Regions from separate parts of the Ignavigranum ruoffiae genome, predicted to be linked through region 3. Evidence: predicted binding sites of a transcription regulator. Region 3 holds the regulator's gene; each other region holds the start of a gene.
The links. The regulator Rex, encoded in region 3, represses fermentation and respiration genes when NADH is low (regulators of the CRP and FNR family bind a similar motif). The targets are predictions, from matches to a motif close to TTGTGAANTANTTCACAA.
Positions count from the first base shown of each region.

Region 1: a site for Rex is predicted at 2,012-2,029, ahead of M0R79_RS06420 (nitronate monooxygenase). Genes of this name have one in related genera too.
Region 2: a site for Rex is predicted at 1,914-1,931, ahead of adhE (bifunctional acetaldehyde-CoA/alcohol dehydrogenase). Genes of this name have one in related genera too.

Region 1 covers NZ_CP096206.2:1,355,691-1,358,981, reverse strand. The annotation lists gene M0R79_RS06425 (fructose-1,6-bisphosphatase) at 1-1,770, shown strand, start outside; gene M0R79_RS06420 (nitronate monooxygenase) at 2,035-2,979, shown strand; gene rpmF (50S ribosomal protein L32) at 3,197-3,291, opposite strand, start outside.
Region 2 covers NZ_CP096206.2:315,390-318,680, forward strand. The annotation lists gene nrdE (class 1b ribonucleoside-diphosphate reductase subunit alpha) at 1-710, shown strand, start outside; gene nrdF (class 1b ribonucleoside-diphosphate reductase subunit beta) at 721-1,710, shown strand; gene adhE (bifunctional acetaldehyde-CoA/alcohol dehydrogenase) at 1,967-3,291, shown strand, end outside.
Region 3 covers NZ_CP096206.2:1,749,947-1,753,237, forward strand. The annotation lists gene groL (chaperonin GroEL) at 1-1,202, opposite strand, end outside; gene M0R79_RS08245 (co-chaperone GroES) at 1,250-1,516, opposite strand; gene M0R79_RS08250 (redox-sensing transcriptional repressor Rex) at 1,669-2,301, opposite strand; gene M0R79_RS08255 (ABC-F family ATP-binding cassette domain-containing protein) at 2,534-3,291, shown strand, end outside.

The DNA.
Region 1 (3,291 bases), 390 kb from region 3:
GATCATATATTGAGAAATTGCTCCGGCATTATCAGTATCAAAGTCGCGGAATTGTTTCGGGGGGAACTGTCGACAGCGAGTCAGAAGGAACTCTGCTATATTATTTATTATCCCGAAGAGGTTTTGAAAGAGAAGAATTATAATGATGAAGATTGGATGATTCTCTTAAACCAATTAGTTCGGGTGACACGTTATGTTTCTAGTAAATATACTCGGTCGAAAGTCCGCAAAGCCATGCCCAAGGAATATGCTTATATTCTAGAAGAACTTTTATATCAATATGATGAATCGGGTAATAAACAAGAATATTTTGATTCAATTTTTTCAATGATTATCGATTTGAACTTAGCCTATGATTTTGCGGTTGTATTATCTTATTTAATTCAACGTTTTGTGGTCGATCATCTACATATCTTAGGGGATATTTATGATCGTGGGCCGCGACCAGACCTGATTATCGAAGCTTTGATGAAAGCGCCATCGTTAGATATTCAATGGGGCAACCATGATTTGATTTGGATGGGGGCGATGGCTCGCAATTTTGCTTGTTTAGCGATTGTCTTGAGAATTACTTTGCGCTATGGACATACTCGTTTGTTGGAAGACGATTATGGGATTAATTTAAACCGTTTACGTAAATTCTCAGAGAAATACTATCAAGATAATGATGAGTTCCGACCACGGGGAGCCGAGAAAGACAATTATACGGTGGAAGAGCAAATTGCAATTTCCAAGATGCACCAAGCGATTGCGATCATTCAATTCAAATTAGAGGGGCAAATTATCCACCGTCGACCAGAGTTTAAACAAAGTAATCGCCTACTACTTGAGAAGCTGTCCGAAGATCGCAAGACGATTACTATCAATCAACGCACCTATGACATCATTAATGGCGCCTTTGATTTGGTTGATTATGAGAATCCTTACGAATTGACCTTAGATGAAGAGCTGATTATTGTTGATTTAATGAATCAATTCCAAAATAGTGAGTCTTTAAAGAAACATATTGATTTTCTAGTTGATCAAGGCTCGATGTACACGATTTATAATGGCAATTTATTGTTCCACGGTTGCATTCCTTGTAATGAAGATGGTTCACTAAAAGAGATTAGTTTCAATGGTGAAAGCTATTCAGGGAAGGCCTTGATGGATTTTTATCAAGAAGCTATTTATCAGGCAATGGCCGATCCCCAATCTCATGAAGACTTTGCCACTGATTTAATGTGGTATCTCTGGTGTGGCGAAGGGTCGTCACTCTTTGGTAAGCATACCATGAAGACTTTCGAACGTTATTACATTGCCGAGAAAGAAACCCATAAAGAAATTCAGAATGTTTATTATTTCTATCGCAATGATGAGAAATTCTGTCTTCGCTTGATGGACCTATTTGGCTCAAGTAAATCAGGATATATCATTAATGGTCATACGCCCGTCAAAGCCAAGAGTGGGGAAGACCCAATCAAAGCCAATGGACGAATGTTAGTAATCGATGGCGGCTTGGCTAAAGCATATAATAAAGTTACCGGAATTGCTGGCTATACCTTGGTTGATAATTCTCATGAGGTTTATTTGGCAGCTCACCATCCATTTAAGAATAAAAAACATGCCATTGAGAACCGCATCACCATTCTGCCAGAACAAAAGATGGTATTAAAACGTTCTGAACGTTTACAAGTTAAGGACACTGACATTGGCAAGATGCTCCAAGACCAAAGTGTACAAATTTTTGAGAATTTAAAACAGCGTCAGGACTTGGAAAACAAGCAGTAAAGTGCTATAATTCACATATACCTTTGTCGAGTCAATTTCAATAAGGTTCTCTAATAAAGTGATTAAATAATTTAATAAAGCGGATACAATTTTGTAGGCGAGCACTTATGAATGCTATGTAAACTTGATTGTATCGGCTTTTTTTACATTTTAATGGACTTAATTAGCAAGTTTTATATAGCAAAAACAAAATATTGTAGCTTGAAAAGCAAAAATCCTAAGTGTATAATTTAAACATAAAATGTGAAAAATAACACAAAAGGAGTGTATGTTATGTCAACGGTTTGTGAAATGTTAGGGATAAAATATCCAGTCTTTCAAGGGGCTATGGCTCGGATTGCGACTCATAAACTAGCTGCTGCCGTTTCAGAAGCAGGTGGATTGGGAATTATCGCTTCTGGTGGTATGTCTGCCGATCAACTGCGCCAAGAAATTGATGATTTAAGAGCAATCACTGATAAACCCTTCGGTGTTAATTTGATGTTACAAGTTGATAATTGCGATGAATTAGTCGAAGTTATTATTGAGAAAAAAGTTGATTTGGTTACTACCGGAGCTGGATCGCCGGCTAAATATATTCCTAGCTTGAAAGAAGCGGGAATCAAAGTCTTCCCAGTCATTGCTTCAATTAAACATGCGAAGAAGATGGAAGCTGCTGGCGCTGATGGGGTAGTCGCTGAAGGGCAAGAAGCTGGGGGCCATATCGGTCAAACCTCAACCATGTCACTTCTTCCTCAAATCGTTGATGCAGTTGATATTCCGGTCATTGGGGCTGGAGGAATTGGAGATGGCCGTTCAGTAGTGGCTATGTATGCCCTCGGAGCCCAAGGTATTCAAGTCGGAACAGCTTTCTTAACTGCTGAAGAATGCCCAATTCATGAGAATTATAAGCAAGCCGTTATTAATGCTAATGACACTGCCACGATTGTAACAGGTCGCTCAATGAAAGACCCTGTTCGTTCCCTAGCCAATGAAATGTTAGTTAAGTTCTATGAACTAGAGAAAGAAAATGCACCAAAAGAAGAACTCATGAAATTGACAGAAGGTTCGCTTGGCCGTGCGGTTTATGAAGGCGACATGAATACCGGATCACCAATGTGCGGTGAAGTTGCGGGTATGTTTACTGAAATTCGCCCTTGTAAAGAAATTATTGAAAGTCTCTTTAACGAAGCTGAAGCTGTCTTAAAAGATTTAAAGATTATTTACTAGTTTGCATAACATTATTTAATATCCGCTTGGCAGAATAAATACTTCTTGTAAACTTGTCTTTCTTGTAGTTAAGAAGATTTATCCGCGCTACTACACCCAGCTAAGCGTAAATAAAAGATCCACCAAGCTAGCCAATAGAGAAATTGGCTGACTTGTCAGTGGATCTTTTTGCTTCGTATGTCTGTCGTTTAATTTGCAATTAAACAATTATTCAGTTTTATTTTTGTTTGACTTTAATGACTTGTCGTCCTTTATAGTAGCCATTTTCATCAATTCGGTGGCTCATTTTATAGCTACCGGTTTGCGAATCGA
Region 2 (3,291 bases), 510 kb from region 3:
AGTTGACTGATGCAATCTTCCGCTCAATCAACTTCTATACCTTGCAAGCCTCTAATCGGATTGCTCAAGAACGGGGCGAAAGCTTCAATGATTTTGAGAAATCGGCTTATGCAGATGGGTCATATTTTGACACTTACTTGAAAGATGAGGTTGAGATTCAATCTGCTAAAGTTCAAGAAATCTTGAAAGATATTCCGGTGCCGACGGTTGAAGATTGGCAAGCTTTGAAGGATCAAGTTCAAGCGACCGGCTTATACCATCGAAATCGGATGGCAGTAGCTCCTAATGGATCTATTTCCTATATTAACGAGACTTCGGCATCGCTACATCCGATTACCCAACGCATTGAACACCGACAAGAGAAGACTGTGGGTGCCATCTTCTACCCGGCGCCTTATTTATCCAATGAAACCTTGCCATACTATCGGTCGGCTTATGATATGGATCAACGCAAGATTATTGACGTATATGCTACCGCCCAGAAACATATCGACCAAGGAATGAGTTTGACTTTGTTTATGCGATCTGAGCTACCAGAAGGTCTGTATGAATGGAAGTCGCCTTTACAAAGTAAGATGACGACCCGTGATTTAAATATGCTCCGTAACTATGCCTTTACTAAAGGGATTAAATCCTTGTATTATGTACGGACTTATACCGAAGATGGCGATATCATTGGTGCTAATCAATGTGAATCATGCTTAGTTTAGGAGGATAGCGATGACATATTTATACTATAAGGCCATTGATTGGAACCGACTTGAAGATGCTTTGGATAAATTTACCTGGGAGAAGTTAACTTCCCAATTCTGGCTAGACACCCGTATTCCGGTCTCTAACGACTTAGACGATTGGCGTTCCCTGTCATGGGCCGAACGCGATGTGGTCAATAAAGCCTTTGGCGGCTTGACCCTCCTAGATACACTGCAGTCTGAAGAAGGCGCCAACGTGATGCGAGATGATGTGCGGACACAACATGAAGAAGCCGTACTGAATAATATATTATTTATGGAATCCGTTCATGCTAAATCTTATTCAACGATTTTCATCTCTTTAAATGATAGTCGCGATATTGATGAGATTTTCGATTGGGTAAATAATGATCCCCAATTACAATATAAAGCCCAAGTCATTAATAAGATTTATCAAGAAGGCAATGCTTTGCAAAAGAAAATTGCCTCTGTATTCTTAGAGTCTTTCCTCTTTTATAGTGGCTTTTACACCCCTTTATGGTATTTGGGTAATAACTTACTGCCCAATGTCGCAGAGATTATTAAGTTAATTATTCGTGACGAATCGGTCCACGGAACCTATCTAGGTTATAAATTCCAAATTGCTTATAATCAGCTGAAAGAAGACGAACAAGCTGAAATTCGTGATTGGATGTTTAGTTTGCTCTTTGATTTGATGGAGAATGAATTGGCTTATACCGAAACACTTTACGATCAAGTTGGCTGGACCGATGATGTTAAAATATTTGTTAAATATAATGCGAACAAAGCATTACAAAATCTAGGCTTTGAACCGCTCTTTCCTGAAGGAACAGCCGAAGCTGTCAACCCGGTAGTAATGAATGGCATCTCCGTGGAAACCTCAAACCACGATTTCTTCTCTCAGGTTGGTTCAGGTTATCTGATGGGTCAGGTTGAAGCCATGACGGATGATGATTATCAAGTGTTACCAGATTTTGAACTTAAGGAAGATAATTAATTAAATTGAAACGACGAATGTGCTTCTCTGAAAGGGGGAGCACTTTTTTTACACTGGTCTATAATGTGAATAAATGAACAATTAAACGACTACTTAGAATAATAAAATAAATTCGAAAATTATATTTTTCAAATAGAAAACGTATTCATCGGCTTTTTAAGCAAAATATCTTGAAAACATGCACAAAAAGATTTATTATCTATATGTGAAATATTTAACAAACTATTGAAAAGCAATTCTAAAAGGAGCGATTCAAATGACTGAAAAAATTAAAGAAAGTGGCATTCAGCCAGAACAATTGAGTGAAGTAGATTTATTAGTGGCCAAGGCCCAAGTAGCCCTCGATGAATTCGTCGAATTAAATCAAGAACAAATTGACCATATCGTAGCCAAAGCTTCAGTCGCTGCCTTAGACCAGCATGATGTCTTAGCTCGTCATGCTGTTGAAGATACCGGCCGGGGTGTCTTTGAAGATAAGGCAACCAAGAACTTATTTGCCTGTGAGCATGTGGTGAATTCGATGCGGAATATGAAGACGGTGGGCGTAATTGAAGAAGATGAAGTAACAGGTTTAACTTTGGTAGCCGAACCAGTAGGAATTATTTGCGGGATTACCCCAACCACAAATCCAACTTCAACGGCCATATTTAAATCTTTGATTGCCTTAAAAACACGGAATCCAATTATCTTCTCTTTCCACCCAAGTGCTCAAGAATCATCGGTTCATGCAGCCCAAATCGTCCGTGATGCAGCGATTGCTGCAGGAGCTCCTGACGACTGTATTCAATGGATTAGCCAACCTAGTATGGAAGCAACCAACCAATTAATGAATCATGACCAGGTGGCCACCATTTTGGCTACAGGGGGGAATGCCATGGTGAAAGCTGCCTATTCTTGTGGCAAACCAGCGATTGGTGTTGGTGCTGGGAATGTTCCAGCTTATATTGAGAAATCAGCCAACGTCAAACAAGCCGCCTATGATATTGTCCTCTCCAAGTCATTTGACAATGGGATGGTTTGTGCTTCCGAACAAGCTGCCATCATTGATCAAGCAATCTATCAAGAAATGGTTGACGAATTGAAAACTTATCATGTTCATTTCGTCAATGCTCGTGAGAAAGCTAAATTAGAGAAATTTATGTTTAGTGTAAGTTCAGGTTCGGCCAATGTTGACCAAGCTCATCTAGATTCGCAAGTAGTCGGTATGCCTGCTGTTTGGATTGCTGAACAAGCCGGCATTAAAGTCCCTGAAGATACGGTGATCTTAGCTGCAGAATGTGATCAAGTAGGACCGAAACAACCGCTCACTCGGGAAAAATTGAGCCCTGTCCTCGCTATCTTAAAAGCAGACTCCACTGAAGACGGTTTGGCTAAGGCCAAAGCCATGGTAGAATTTAATGGTTTAGGACACTCGGCTGCTATCCATACCCGCGATGAAGACTTAGTCAAAGAGTTTGGCCATCAAGTCAAGGCAATGCGGATAATCTGGAATGCACCTTCTACTTTTGGCGGTATCGGGGATGTTTATAATGCTTTTATGCCTTCCTTAACGTTAGGTTGTGGTAGCTATGGTCATAATTC
Region 3 (3,291 bases):
GTTGCATTTAAAGCATCTTCAATGCGAAGCTTACGTTCTTTTTGTTCAGTTTCGGTAGCTGCCCCGACTTTAACCACAGCCACCCCGCCGGCTAATTTCGCTAGACGTTCTTGCAATTTCTCACGGTCATACTCTGAACTGGTTTCTGCAGTTTGAGCGCGAATGAGATCAATACGTTGTTGAATTTGTTCGGATTGACCGCCACCTTCAACAATCGTGGTATTATCTTTGGTTACATTGACTTTAGAAGCAGAACCTAGATGTTCTACAGTTGCATCTTTCAATTCGAAACCAAGTTCTTCAGAAATTACTGTAGCACCCGTTAAGATGGCAATATCTTCTAACATCGCTTTACGACGGTCCCCAAAACCAGGAGCTTTCACGGCAACTACATTAAGTGTACCACGTAATTTGTTCAACACTAAGGTTGGTAGAGCTTCCCCTTCAACATCTTCAGCAATAATTAAGAGTGGACGAGATTGTTGCATCACGTTCTCTAATAATGGCAAGATGTCTTGGATATTGTTAATTTTGCGGTCGGTAATGAAGATCAGTGGATTTTCTAAATCAGCCACCATTTTTTCATTATCAGTGACCATATATTGAGATAGGTAGCCGCGGTCAAATTGCATTCCTTCAACCACTGATAATTCTGTTTCAATGGTTTGAGATTCTTCAATGGTAATAACCCCATCTTGACCTACTTTTTCCATCGCATCGGCAATCAATTCACCAATCTTTTGGTCACCAGAAGAGATGGCAGCGACTTGAGCAATCGCTTCTTTAGATTCTACTTTCTTAGAAGCCTTGCTTAAAGCTTCGACAGCTACTTGGGTCGCTTTTTCAATACCACGACGGATTCCCACTGGATTTGCGCCAGAGGTAACATTCTTCATCCCTTCACGGACAATGGCTTGTGTCAGCAAGGTCGCAGTAGTAGTTCCGTCCCCAGCAACATCGTTAGTTTTAGAAGCTACTTCTTGAACCAATTGAGCTCCCATATTTTCAAAACGATCTTCTAATTCAATTTCACGGGCAATAGTCACCCCATCATTAGTAATCATGGGTGAACCAAATTGTTGATCAAGGACCACGTTTCTACCCTTAGGTCCAATGGTTGTCTTGACGGTATCAGCTAAGATATCAACCCCACGTAGTAAGGCTGCGCGTGCATCTTCTGAGAATTTCAATTCTTTTGCCATGTATAAATCTCTCCTTTAATTCAGTATTCTGTTGATAATCTGTTTGATTAGTCAATCACAGCAAGTAAATCTTTTAATTCTGCGATTAAATATTTTTCTTCTTGGTATTCAATTTCTGATCCAGCATAAGATTTAAAGTAAACTTGGTCCCCTACTTTAACCCCGTCTTCAGCTTCTACTTCTGGACCAACGGCAATTACTTCGCCATATTGTTCTTTTTCTTTAGAAGAAGAAGGTAGGACGAAGCCGCTAGCTGTGGTTTCTTCTGTTTCAGCCACTTTAATGATTACACGTTTTCCTAAGGGTTTTAACATTTACAATAACCTCCAATGATTGATAATTTTTCTTTAGCACTCTTTGACATTGAGTGCTAAATCTATGCTTCTATAATAGTCTAATTAGGTCAAGATTGCAAGCCATAACCTCTAAATAAATAAAAAAACGGGCCTAAGCCCGTCGGTTACCATTATTGAGATAAATCACTTTCGATAAAATAGATTAAGGTTTGCAACTCATTGGTTAAGTCCACATTCTGCACATGAACACCGGCTGGAACTTCAAAGCGCAAAGGAGTAAAATTCAGAATTCCTTTGATGCCACTTTTAATCAAGCGATCAACCACATCATGAGCGGACTCCTCCGGAACGGTTATAATCATCACATCAAGTTGTTGTTGTTCCATTTGATATTCAATATCATCCATCGAATACACCGGTACCCCAGATTGAATCGTTCCGACAATCTCCTCACGAACATCAAAGGCCGCACCAATCCGAATATTAGAACTCTTCCTAAAATTATAATTCAATAAAGCGTGACCTAGATTCCCCACGCCAATCAGGCCGACATTGGTCAAGCGGTCTTGACTCAGAATCTTCGTGAAAAACTGTAACAAGTATTCCACATCATAACCATAGCCTCGTTTACCTAAAGCACCAAAGTATGAAAAATCACGCCGAATGGTCGCACTATCTACTTTAACCGCCGCACTTAATTCTGTGGATGATACTCGATCAATATCTGCATCATGCAAATACTGTAAATAACGACGATAAATAGGTAGACGCAATGCGGTAGCTCTCGGTATGTTCTGTTGCATTTGCGACACTCCAATCTCTATTATCCTTTTAACTTCCATAGTATAGCAGATAATTTCTTGGATTGCGACAGTTGCTCCCTAAGTTTGTGAATTCTTCCCAAAGTCGTTCGCTTTTAACATATTAGCTATTGAAGCTTTTTGACCGAGAAATATAAAGGCTCTAAGCTTTTTTGCGAGCTTAAATCGCTCATGCTATAATGAGGCGACAACCATTGGGAAGTAGGAGAAAATCATGATTCTATTGCAAGCGAATAATGTGGCACGTCGTTTCGCTGATGTGACCTTATATGAGCAGGTAAATTTTAATATTCAAAGTGGCGACCGGGTGGCCTTGGTCGGTCGTAATGGAACAGGTAAGTCTACATTAATTGAACAGATTATGGGACAAGAACCCCTCTCAGAAGGTGAGATTACCACCGCTAAGAATTTACGGATTGGCTATTTGGAACAACATGTGGCGATCAATTCTAATCGGACCATTTGGGATGAGATGATGACAGTCTTCAAAGACCGGTTAGCTTTAAGAGACGAGGCCGAAACACTGGCGAATCAACTGGCTGATTTAGCTGACCGAACCCACAGTCCAGAATATCAGCAGACTTTAGCCCACTATGATCAGATCCAAGAACAGATGATTCAAAATAATGTCTACGCGATTGAATCTGATATCCGTACAGTCTTACATGGTTTTATATTCTATGAAGAAGACTATCAAAGACCGGTTAATTCCTTGTCCGGTGGCCAGAAAACTCGTCTAGCTTTGGCCCGGACTTTATTGACGGATTATGACTTGCTCATCTTAGATGAACCTACCAACCATTTGGATATGGAGACCTTAGCTTGGCTAGAGAATTATTTGATGTCTTATCGGGGAGCCTTGTTACTGGTCTCCCATGACCGCTACTTCCTGAATAAAGTGGCTCAGCAAGTCATTGAATTACGTCATAAAACCCTCCATACCTATGCGGGAAATTATGATTATTATTTAAA